3 regions of the Solibacillus sp. FSL R7-0682 genome follow, and region 3 is predicted to be linked to each of the others. Evidence: riboswitches for the same ligand, from Rfam matches in the RefSeq annotation. Region 3 holds a riboswitch; each other region holds the start of a gene.

Region 1 (4,264 bases), 160 kb from region 3:
TTGTTTAGCTTCGTTGGGACATTTATGAAAAACCATTATGCAGCCATTGTTGTTACACTCATCATATCAATTCTTGGTTATTCTTTTGGAAACCATTTTATCGAAATCAATACTATGTATTTCAATCCATTTGTTTATTTCGATACATGGAATATTATCGATGGGTGGAAATCAGTTGAAGCAAATGATGGGAAAGTGAATTTCCTAAATGGAACTGTCATTTTATTAATTAGTGGTAGCCTATTGTTCTTTATAGGGCTTTTATTTAGAAGGAAGGTGACATCATAATGGTATTACAAGTAAATAAACTCACAAAAAGGTATAAAAATAAAGCGGTCCTTCAAAATATCTCCCTTTCTATCGATGTAGGAGAGATTATTGGTCTTGTCGGGCCAAATGGCGCTGGAAAATCGACTTTAATGCGCTCTATATTAGGGTTAGAAGAAATTGAAAGCGGCACTATTCACTTGAAGGATATTTCTCATAACGATCCTGAATTTTTTAAATATATTTCATTTTTGCCAAGTGATAATTACTTGTATATGCAGTTAACTGGTTATGATCATCTCTCCTTTGTAGCGAATATTTATAATTTATCGCTTAAAGAAATAGACGATGTTATTGATTTAATCGGTATTCGCTCGTATGTTAATCAGCCTGTTAAATCCTATTCTTACGGGATGCGCCAGCATTTATTTATTGCTTTAAGTATATTAACAAAACCACTTATCATTTTAATGGATGAACCTTTTAATGGATTAGATCCAACGAGTACCATTGAATTAAAACAATTAATTCATACGCTCCATGCGCAAGGAATTAGTATTGTTATTTCAACACATAACTTAGATATATTAGAGGATTTGACAAATACAATTTGGTTTATTAAAGACGGTACACTATTCACAAATAATCTTGTAGCAAATATGAATGTACCATATGAAATAATGTACTTCTATAATGGGGATCTCACTCAATTAATGGGTGAGAGTCATCTTCCTTTCCAAATAAACGAAAATCGTATAATTACAGAGGCAACATACGCGATCGAAAAATATCTTCAATGGTTAATAGAAAATGATGTTCAAATTCAATCAGTGAACCCTATTAAACGAAATTTAGAAGAACTATATCGTGATTTTTATAATGTGTAACATCTATGAATTAAAGAGTGATGCTAGATAGTAGTTTTTGTGAAGATTTATGAGCTTGTTAAAGTAATTTTGTTTTGTTACACTCAAGGTAATTAAATGCATTTGCAGGGGGACACATTTGTGTTGAGAAGGTAAAACCTGACCCTTAGAACCTGACCGTTAATACGGACGTAGGGAGCAAAGTACATACTTATTATTTATTTGTACTTACTAAGGCTCCACGTTTTTTTACGTGGAGCCTTTCTTATGCAAATACTTTAATTGCGGGGGGACACATTTGTGTTGAGAAGGTTAAAACCTGACCCTTAGAACCTGACAGTTAACACTGACGTAGGGAGCAATTATAGGTGTAATCTACACTTTTTTGGCGTCTCTATTTATAGGGACGTCTTTTTTTGCGCTTACGTCCACCAACAGAGGGGGACAACCTATAGGATTTTTTGAAAAAGTGGAAAGAGTAATTGAAGGTGCGGATATAAAAATAAATAAAATTGAGTGAAGGAAGTGTTGAAAATGGACTTAAGTAAACAAACCGTTTTAATTACAGGTGCAAGCAGAGGTGTAGGTTCAGAACTTGCAAAAGCATTTTCAAAAGAAGGTGCTAACGTAATTATTAATTATAATAACAGCAAAGAAAAAGCAGAAAGATTGGCTAAAGACTTGGGAAGTAATGTAATTGCTTTAAAAGCAGATGTACGTAACAAACATGAAGTCGTAGAAATGATTAAAGTAGCAAAGGATTATTTTAATACGCCCGTTACAACAGTTGTTAATAATGCATTAATAGATTTTGAGTTTAATCCACTTACTCAAAAAAATGCCTTTGAATTAAACTGGGACAGTTTTAATAAACAATTTGAAGGAACAATTAGAGGTGCATTGAATTGTATTCAATCTGTTCTTGATGATATGAAAGAATTAGAGTTTGGTCGTATTATTAATATCGGCACAAACTTATTTCAAAATCCCGTTGTAGCCTACCATGAATATACGACAGCTAAAGCAGCTTTACTTGGTTTTACTCGTAATATGGCTAAAGAACTTGGCGGGTACGGTATCACTGTGAATATGATATCCGGAGGTCTTTTAAAACAAACAGATGCTAGTAAAGTTACTACACCAGAAGTATTTCAGATTATTGAAGATTCCACACCATTAAAAAAAGTAACAACACCGAGAGAATTAGCAGATACCGCCTTATTTTTTGCTTCCCCATGGGGACGTGCAGTTACAGGACAAAATTTAGTAGTCGATGGCGGGCTTGTAATGGATTAAAAGGCGATATGTACGGAAGTATCACTTCAGGACCTTAAGCTGTAGTGGGGTCCCGGCGAGGGTTCCACCTACAGTTTTACTTATTATCATTTACTGCACAACTCCTTTCATCTTGGGAAAATTTAATGACAGACTTATAAATATTTGAGGCGAGCAAGTAGAGCACCTAAATGAATTATGATGGACTTGGCCATTCAGATGATCAAATTACTATAAATTATTATCTCCATATTACGTAAGAAGCGGAAAAAAGCGCCCATAAGTTTACATAACTCACGAGGCACTTCGCTACTTAATTAATTTGTTAGCATTTCACTATCTTCAATTGAAAAATGAACTTCGAACAAGAAAAATATAGGGTGGTTTTAGTATACCTATGTTTTCATCCATATTATTTCTCTGTTTTTTCTTGCTTCTTTTTCAAATACTCCGCACGTATTTTTTCAAGTTGCTGCTTTTTATCAAATTTGGCAGGCTTGTTTTTTTCATGATACTTTGTCACTGCTACCTTACCTTTAGTATCCAATTGATATTTTCCCACTTTGTTCACCTACTTTTTTCGTCTTAAAGAGAATCTATTCAACAAATATAATATACCTTATTTTACTGAAGTAAACCTTATTCATGTACCGCTACCTTTGCGTACATCAATAAAAACATTAAAAGCTTCGTAAAATAAATCAAAAAAACCACCTCCCAAGAAGTTACTCTTGGGAAATGGTAATTGGGTTTCATTTAAATTGTGAGTTACACCATTTCAGAAAAAGTGGCTCACAGGAACAAAGGCACCGTTCGCGGCGTCCTGTCGCAACACCTTTGCCCCACATCCTTGTGAATGTTACATCATTCCTGGCATGCCACCCATACCAGACATATCTGGCATACCGCCGCCTGCTTCTGGGATGTCTGCTACTACTGCTTCCGTTGTTAAGAATAATGAAGCAACTGATGCAGCGTTTTGTAGTGCTGAACGTGTTACTTTTGCAGGGTCAACTACACCTGATTCGATCATGTTTACCCATTCGCCTGTTGCCGCATTGAAGCCAATGCCAACATCTTCACGTTTTAAACGATCTACAATAATTGAACCTTCAAGCCCTGCATTTTCAGCAATTTGACGTACTGGCTCTTCTAATGCACGTAAGATGATGCGTACACCTGTTGCAACGTCACCTTCTACTTCTTCAAGCACTTTTTCTACTGCGCCGTAAACGTTAAGAAGTGCTGTACCACCACCTGCTACGATACCTTCTTCTACAGCCGCGCGAGTAGAGTTTAATGCATCCTCGATACGTAATTTACGCTCTTTTAATTCTGTTTCTGTTGCTGCACCGACTTTAATGACAGCAACACCACCAGCTAATTTTGCTAGGCGCTCTTGTAATTTCTCTTTATCAAACTCTGAAGTAGTTTCAGCTAGTTGAGCACGGATTTGGTTGACACGACCTGCTACTGCATCTGTATTACCTGCACCTTCAACGATTGTTGTATTGTCTTTAGATACGATTACTTTTGCAGCGCGCCCTAATGATGTTAAGTCTGCTGTTTTTAAGTCTAAACCAAGATCTTGTGTAATAACTTGTCCACCTGTAAGAATTGCAATATCTTCTAACATTGCTTTACGGCGGTCACCGAAGCCTGGCGCTTTTACAGCTACCGCATTGAATGTACCACGTAATTTGTTTACAACAAGTGTTGCAAGTGCTTCCCCTTCTACATCTTCAGCAATGATTAAGATTGGACGACCTTGTTGAACAACTTGCTCTAATACAGGTAAAATTTCTTGGATATTCGAGATTTTCTTATCTGTAATTAAAATGAATGGGTTATCCAGC
Region 2 (4,264 bases), 350 kb from region 3:
GACAGCAACAATTGCAGGAACAGAAGCAAAAGCTCGAACAGTTTGAAAAGCAGGCGGAAACTTTACACATACGGTTAGAAAAAGGCCGTTCGATTGTGGCCCAATTAACAACCCAATTAGCACAGGAACAAGGGAAATTAGAGCAAAGTGAAAAATCCCTTCTTCCACAATTCGAATCAGTAAAGCAGGTTATGTTAGCGTTGTCACAAGAACAGGAAAAATACGACTCCTTAAAACGACGAATCGAACAAACTACATTACAACTTCAACAGGCTCAATTAGATGAAAAAACAAATGCTGTTAATTTACAACATGCAAAGAACCGTAATGTAGAATTTGAGCAAGAGGAGTTGTTAACTTATAACCGATTTAACGAAGCACTTCAATGCGAGCATTTTGATGAAGAAAGCTACCGTAATGCGCTCTTATCAGTGGATACACAGCAACAAATACGACTAGCAATTGAACAATTTAAACAAAATCTGCATACGTTAACAGTGCAATTAGCTGAAGACAAGCCGTATCTTGAAGAGAAAGCATTAGTTGATTTAACGGATTGGGAACAACAAATTAGTGAGCTAACCGAGAAAGTAGAAAAGTTCTATGCAGATTTCAAATTAGCACAGTTTTACGTTGAACAATGCCAAGCAACGCAGGAAAAATTAATGCAAGTGGCGGAGCAAATTGAAGAGTATAAGTCTAAGCTTATGCAGGTAGAACATGTCTATGATTTAATACGTGGTCAAAATGAAGCAAAAATCTCTTTTGAACGTTTTGCCCAAATTGGCTATTTAGAAATGGTTACGCATGCTGCGAATGAGCGTCTCCGTATTTTATCAAACGGGCAATACTTCTTGAAGTCTACAGGAAGGAAAGAAGGAAATGCGCAAAGCGGGTTAAGTATAGATGTATTCGATAGTAATACAGGTCAAACACGTGACGTGAAAACCTTATCGGGTGGTGAAAAGTTTAACGCCTCATTAGCATTAGCATTAGGGATGGCAGACGTCATTCAAAGTGTACAAGGCAGTGTCCATATTGATACGATGTTTATTGATGAAGGTTTTGGGACATTAGATGAAGAGGCATTAAGACGCGCCATTGACATTCTCATCGATTTACAGCAAACAGGTAGATTAATTGGTGTAATCTCTCACGTAGCCGAATTAAAAGCTGCAATGCCTGCCATTTTACAAGTTCAAAAACTAAAAGAAGGACATAGTCGAACTGAGATTATTGTTAAGTAAAGCTTGCTTGAGATAATCGAAACATTAATTAATTCGTTCATAAGCGAAAGAGGTCACGCCATCGGAAAGCGTTCCCGCGAAGGAAATCAATTACAAAAAAACATCATTTTTCTCACTCGAGAAAAATGATGTTTTGGTTTTGTCCCAGCCTCTTTTTTCGGTGCGCTTGGACGTTTTTGTTATTTCTCACCTTAACATGTTTAACGTCGTGGCATACGTGGAGTACTTGGTGATTTTGCTACTGATTTTTTATCAATAACCTTTTTAATAATTGGATAAAGAATAGGTCCGTATTTTATCGCTGTTTGAATAATTTTTTTGATTTTCAATGCGAGCACTCCTTCATTTGTCCGATATTAGTAGCAATATACCCAATAAATGAACAAACATAAACATTAGCGTAATACTTTTATCGCCTGGACTAAGTTCCAAATTGCTAGTATAAATGTAAAAATCGAATAGAGGATAAATGCAATAATAAAAACATAGAAAAATGAATCCCCAGTAGAATCAAATGAAACCATAAATGCAGAAGTAAAGAACACAATAACGAAAATAATACCTAAAATGATTGGGATAATATGAGATATTAATGCACGCTTAGCATGGTGTCTTACAAGGTCTTCTTTACTGACAAAAAACAATACAATTGGCACAATAAATGGTGCAAAGAAGAAGCTTAAATAGCCTAATGCGCTTAACCCTTTTGATTGATCCATTGTAATCACTCCTTTTCCTTTTATACGAAAAACGTATTAATTGGTTTCAAAAATAGAATATTAATTTATGGTCTTGTAAATTGTGGTACTATTCGGTACAATGAGCTTGTTCAAACAATAAAAATTAGATGTACCACAAGGGGGGCCGAGTTAGTCGGCTGAGATTGCGCACGATTGCGCTGACTCTTTGAACCTGTAAGTTAACACTTGCGTAGGGATGTGGATAGAAACCGACTGTTCAAACGATAGTCAGGCTTTTGTCCTGATTATCGTTTTTTGTTTCTATTCCTTCTTTAAACTCCTACATCGGAAAAAAGAAAGGGGATTGTTATGAACAAAACAAGATTATTAATGATGGTAGAAATTGCGATATTTGCTGCTATCGGACTCGTACTGGATCAGTTTTCATTTAAAATGTGGGCACAAGGTGGTTCAATTAGCTTTGTTATGCTACCTATTATCATAATGGCGATTCGCTGGGGCATTACTGCTGGTTTAACTACAGGGTTATTAATTGGCGTATTACAAATGATGTTCGGTGCGTATATTTTACACTGGATGCAAGCGATTTTAGATTATGGAATTGCCTTTACGGTAGTAGGCTTAGCTGCGATTGTTCGAAAACCATTACTTGAGGCAACAAAAACGCTTGATAAGGGAAAAATGATCTTCTATATTATAATGGGCACATTACTTGGCGGAACATTACGCTTTATTGCACATTTACTTGCAGGTGTTGTATTCTTTGGTGATTCTGCAGGAGAAAAGAATGTTTGGATATTCTCGATTATTTATAATGGGTCGTACATGTTACCAGCAACGATTATTACAGCGATTGTAGCAGTACTATTATTTACATCTGCTCCTCGCTTATTACAAACAGCGAAAAATTAACTTGAAATATGCAAAAAGTGCCTTCTATTGGGCACTTTTTTTAATTTTAATACAACATAATAAAAACTAAGGTAGCAAAAACTGCAGCACCTCCGTAAATTAAAAATAGTAGACCTTTTTATACTGTTTTAAATTCAGTTAAACGCCCTTGAATCCCTGAGAAATCGAATAATTGAAAAAAGCTTTGAGTCCTTACAACGATTTTTAAGTGTGTTATAGTTAAGGGTAGATATTGTTTAAGAGGAAGGAAGTTTAACATGATTGTTACAACTCAAGAAGAAATCCAAGCATTTAAAAAAATCGGTCGTATTTGTGCTGAAATCCGTGAAGCAATGAAAGCAGCTACGGTTCCAGGTGTTACGACGAAACAATTAGATGAAATTGCGGGGCGCATGTTTGCAGAAGCGGGTGCTATTTCAGGTCCAAAAGGTGAGTATGACTTCCCAGGATATACTTGTATTTCAGTGAATCACGAGGTAGCCCATGGGATTCCAGGTAATCGTGTTATTGAAGAAGGAGATATCGTGAATATTGATGTTTCAGGTTCGTTAGATGGGTATTTTGCAGATACGGGTATTTCATTCGTAGTTGGCGAAGGCTATGAAGATAAAGAAAAGCTTTGTGCAGTCGCGAAATCAGCATTTGAACGAGCAATGACAAAAGTAAAAGCAGGCTCGAAGTTAAATCAAATCGGAAAAGCAGTAGAGCGTGAAGCACGTGATCATGGCTTAACAGTGATTATGAATTTAACGGGTCATGGTTTAGGTAAATCATTGCATGAAGCACCAGATCACGTTTTAAATTATTATGATGCTTGGGATACGACAATCATGAAAGAAGGAATGGTTTTAGCTGTTGAACCATTTATTTCAGCAAAAGCAGAGCATATCGTTGAAGCAGGTGACGGTTGGACATTTATAACACCTGATAAATCTTTAGTGGCTCAAATTGAGCATTCCATTATCGTAACAAAAGATAAACCAATTATTTTAACAACTTTAGAAGACTAATGAAAAAATCGCGGGACTATAAAAGTCTTCGCGATTTTTTTTACTACAAAGTATAGCGAAAGCATATGCTAACAAAAGACCTACAATAAAAAGTTAACTACAATTACCATTTCAAGGGACTTTCAAGTAAAATAATAATAACTAGATTGAGGAGGGGGATCTGGATGAAGAAATTAAAAGACCTAGATTTATCAGTGACATTAGATAAGAAAATGTATAAGAAAAAATTAAAAGTTTTACAATATGAAATGCTGAATGCACAGCAATTTTTATTCAACAATAAAATTGGATTAATTTTAGCATTTGAAGGAATGGACGCAGCAGGTAAAGGTGGAGCCATTAAACGTTTATCAGAACGTATTGATCCACGTGGATTAATTGTTCATCCGATTTC
Region 3 (4,264 bases):
ATTTAATTATCCAATAATTCTCAATATTTTTATAGCTAAAAATAAAAAACCATCTCCTTATGAAAATTATTCAAAAAAGAGATGGTTTGAGCTTGATTTTGCACCTTTTTAATTATCTAAATCAAAATACATGTACCGGACACTTCCCTTCAAATTGGCGATAGGCAAAATGGTTAGTAGGACCGAAACCATGCCCAATATTCAACGGCTCTTGGATAGCAAGATGGACAAACTTTTTCGCTTCAATAATTGCGTCTTTTAAATTTTGTCCCTTTGCTAATTGAGCAGTTAAAGCGGCCGAGAAGGTGCAGCCTGTTCCATGTGTTTGTTTTGTATTTATTCGTTCGGTCTCTAGATGAAAAGGAGGCTCGTTTAAAGTAAATACTGAATCCTTAGCCATTGCTCCATCTAAGTGTCCACCCTTCATCACAACACAGGAAACGCCTAACTTTAAAATTTGTTGAGCGGCTTCGTAAACATCTTGTTCTGTTCTAATTTTCATCCCTGTAATGACTTCTGCTTCCGGGATATTCGGTGTACAAACTGTTGCTAACGGCAGTAAATTTTCCTTTAATGCTTCAACGGCTTCTTTTAATAACAAGCTTTCTCCACCCTTTGCTATCATCACAGGATCAATAACGAGTGGTATTTGATATTTTTTTAAAATAGTTGCAACAGCTTGAATAATAGAAGCATCGAAAAGCATGCCTGTTTTAATTGCTTTTATATTAATGTCCTCAAGAACGGCACATAATTGCGCTTCTACAAATGCGGTGTCTACTGGAAAAACACCATGGACGCCTAATGTATTTTGCGCCGTTAAAGCAGTGATGACACTTGTACCAAATACATTTAACTCCTGAAAGGTTTTTAAGTCAGCTTGAATTCCAGCCCCTCCGCCACTGTCAGACCCGGCAATTGTACAGGCAATCATAGTTGCACCTCCGTTAAATACTCTATCTCGATTTGAAAGGTTCCACTATCATCATAAGTAAACTTTGCAGCTTGCTTATCCCCTGGTTGTTGTTGATTAATCAATTGAAGGCTCATACACGTACACTCCCTGCTTCCAATCTTGCATCGTCCATGACATCTCCCAAAACATCCATTCATAATAGCAACTCTTCTCAAAATGCTTTATAAAAAGTTGCTCTTTAGCAGGTTCTTCTTTTACAAACCGATTCAGCATATCTTTTTGTAATTGAATTGATGCCTTCATTTCATCGGAAGCGTAAAATTCAATCCATTGCTTATAAAGGGGAATTTGTGGTTTTGCATCTTTTAGTCTTTCCCCAATTTCTTGATATAGCCATGGACATGGTAAGATCGCCGAAAATGCTTCTGCTATTGTTCCGTTATGCAACGCATTATACATATGACTGACGTAGTTATAAGCAGCAGGCGCAGGATGAAATTCGCTTAGCTCCAGTTCACTCACTTGTAATACTTTAAAAGTAGTTTCGTGCAGCTCTAATTCAACTGTATGAATCAATTCCGCCGACTTTAAAAAATATTTAATATCTTCGTCATTACTCGCCTTTGCTGCTAACAATGCTAAAAGCTTTGTATAGTGCTTCAAGTAGTACGCATCTTGCAACATATAATACTTAAACTTTTCAAGTGGTAGCGTTCCATCTGCAATTCCCTGTACAAAAGGGTGTGTAAAGCTTGCCTCCCAAAAATAATCCGTTTCTTGTCTTACATTTTCACAAAAATCCATTGTTAGTCCTCCTTTTTGGTGGACGTAAGCGCAAAAAGGCGTCTCTAAACATAGAGACGCCTAAAAAGTGTAAATTACACCTAAGCATTGCTCCCTACGCCAGTATTAACTGTCAGGTTCTAAGGGTCAGGTTTTAACCTTCTCAACACAATGTGTCCCCCCGCAATTAAAAGATTTGCAAAAGAAAAGCCCTCCAAAAATGGAGAGCTAAAGTACATAATAATACTGTGCACTTTGCTCCCTACGTCCGTATTAACGGTCAGGTTCTAAGGGTCAGGTTTTACCTTCTCAACACAATGTGTCCCCCTGCAAATACATTTAATTGATTTCAGTCTACTGAATCTGTTTGTTATTTGCAATCTAATTTTTTACGTTAATTGCAAAATAAGCAAACCTTACTATAAATTTTTGATAAGCCGTAACTCATCTCGAATTGGGATCCCATCATTACCGATCAAAGGAATCGTAGGCTTAATTTTTCTAGCCTGTTCGACCGCATTTGGAAAAACTGCATCAATCTTATAGCCTCTTTTTTGATAGAACTTCAGTGCATTTAAATTATCATTCGTTGTCACTAAAGAAATCGTTTTAATGCCCTTACGTTGCACTATCTCTTCCACTTCTTTCGTTAAAAGAGATCCAATGCCCTTCCCTTCTAAAATGCTATCTAAAGAAATAATTTCTACTTCTTCATCATGAAATACATATGTCACTAAACCAAGTAATTGATTATTTTCTTGAAATACAAAGCCATCTAGTTCGCTGCAATTATAAGTCCCTGAAGAAATAACCATTTCCGGAGAACCCCAATGCTCATTAAAAAATTCAATGACCTTTTCTCTATTATGTTCTGTAATTGTAAATACCGTCATAATGCTCCTTCTCTATTCCTTTTCGTTATTCAACTGAAGCGGACTTTCCTTTTTTAATGAAATATAAAAACCCTAATTGGCACAATAAAATAAAGGCAAAAAACGCTACCAAAACAATAAAAGCAACTAATCTTAGTTCCGGCGTTTGCTCTGCTCCTGTGCCATCCACACTCCTAATACCGATAAATACAGATAAAGCAACAAATAAAATGAACCATAAAAAGTTTGTCACCCACCAAAGTTTCATCATGAGCTCATCTCCAAGAAATTTATTTTGCATTCAAAAATAAAAGATGTTTCTATGTTAAGCAAATTTCTCAAAAAATAATCCGGTATTTCTATGCTATATTCATTCAATTTTAAGTAGTACTTTTCCTTTATACTTACGGCTTTCGACTAAGCGATGCGCTTTTGCGGCATCACATAAATTGAATACTTGTGCAATTGGCAGTGTGATTTGATTAGATTCAAAAAACTGAATCACTTTTTCCGCAACTGGTGCTAGGCGAGCAGGGTCGTATTTTCTTGTTGTCCCTAAACTAAAGCCTCTAATATTTCTACAGCTACTATGTACATCACTTGTTTTAAAATGTCCCTCTTCTCCACTACTATTGCCAAATTGAACAAGGGTTCCATAAAGCGCTAAGCATTTTAAACTTTCACTTGTCACATCCCCTGAAACAGAGTCAAAAATAACATTTGCCCCAACTTTCTCTGTTTCCTTTAATACTTCCTGTGAAAAGGATGCATACGTACAGATGACATCTGCCCCTAATTCTTTTACGTAACTAGCTTTATCTAGGTTTCCAACTGTTGCAATGATTTTTTGTACGCCCGCTAACTTTGCTAGCTGTACGAGCATTGAACCTACTCCCCCCGCCGCACTATGAACGACGATCGTATCGCTTTTTTGTACTTGCCCAATTTCATGAAGCAGCATGTAGGATAAAATCGAAACAGTCGGCATTGTAGCGGCTTGTTCAAACGAAAGGGTATCCGGAATTTTATACACTAACAGCTCATTGGCTACAACGTACTCTGCATAGGAACCCGCTTTAGGAAATGCAATAACTCGGTCACCAATAGCAAATTTAGAATTTACATTTGTCTTTAAAATCGTCCCTGCGGCATCCAATCCTACCGTAAAAGGAAAATTGCCTTTTGCTTTATTTCCTGTTCGAGCTTTAATATCTGCATAGTTCACACTCGTATAGGCCACTTGGATGAGACATTCCCCATCCTCTATTTTAGGGATATCTACCTCAACATATGAAAGAACATTCGCATCACCAAATTCATTTTGAACAATTGATTTCATTAGAAATCCCTCCAATCACTTATAACCAAACTTTACCAATATTTAGTCCATAAGGAAAATTGAAGAACTTTATTGAAAGCTATAAGAATTAGTTATACATTTTCTAAAAGAAAAACTTTATCGGGCATATAATTTCAATAAAAATGCCCGAATATCTCGAATGTTATTTTTCATACTAGCTCTAGAATAGAAATGATAAATCTTATTATCGCTCTCCCAATGGAGCATCCAGCTTTTATATTTCGTATTTTGTCTACACAAAACAACTTCATTTATTGGAATATGTAAAGTAGAACCTCCCACTTTTTTTACGTTCCAACTTTGTCTACCTCCGACTTTACGCCCCATTTTTGA

Evidence for each region. A riboswitch is a leader RNA that binds a small molecule or an ion and turns the genes downstream of it on or off. The one in region 3 is predicted to bind thiamine pyrophosphate.
Region 1: another riboswitch for thiamine pyrophosphate. It lies ahead of MKZ17_RS01750 (3-oxoacyl-ACP reductase); the one in region 3 lies ahead of tenA (thiaminase II).
Region 2: another riboswitch for thiamine pyrophosphate. It lies ahead of thiT (energy-coupled thiamine transporter ThiT); the one in region 3 lies ahead of tenA (thiaminase II).

What each region holds. Positions count from the first base shown of each region.
Region 1 is NZ_JBBOUI010000001.1:331,489-335,752, reverse strand. It holds gene MKZ17_RS01760 (hypothetical protein) at 1-288, shown strand, start outside; gene MKZ17_RS01755 (ABC transporter ATP-binding protein) at 288-1,154, shown strand; TPP riboswitch at 1,251-1,348, shown strand; TPP riboswitch at 1,410-1,508, shown strand; gene MKZ17_RS01750 (3-oxoacyl-ACP reductase) at 1,668-2,429, shown strand; gene MKZ17_RS01745 (hypothetical protein) at 2,821-2,970, opposite strand; gene groL (chaperonin GroEL) at 3,268-4,264, opposite strand, start outside.
Region 2 is NZ_JBBOUI010000001.1:518,169-522,432, forward strand. It holds gene MKZ17_RS02615 (SMC family ATPase) at 1-1,247, shown strand, start outside; gene MKZ17_RS02620 (hypothetical protein) at 1,448-1,576, opposite strand; gene MKZ17_RS02625 (DUF4870 domain-containing protein) at 1,643-1,966, opposite strand; TPP riboswitch at 2,095-2,201, shown strand; gene thiT (energy-coupled thiamine transporter ThiT) at 2,297-2,860, shown strand; gene map (type I methionyl aminopeptidase) at 3,118-3,870, shown strand; gene MKZ17_RS02640 (polyphosphate kinase 2 family protein) at 4,035-4,264, shown strand, end outside.
Region 3 is NZ_JBBOUI010000001.1:172,487-176,750, reverse strand. It holds gene thiD (bifunctional hydroxymethylpyrimidine kinase/phosphomethylpyrimidine kinase) at 122-934, opposite strand; gene tenA (thiaminase II) at 1,031-1,720, opposite strand; TPP riboswitch at 1,795-1,892, opposite strand; TPP riboswitch at 1,942-2,038, opposite strand; gene MKZ17_RS00880 (GNAT family N-acetyltransferase) at 2,119-2,592, opposite strand; gene MKZ17_RS00875 (DUF3923 family protein) at 2,618-2,842, opposite strand; gene MKZ17_RS00870 (quinone oxidoreductase family protein) at 2,942-3,910, opposite strand; gene MKZ17_RS00865 (hypothetical protein) at 4,028-4,264, opposite strand, start outside.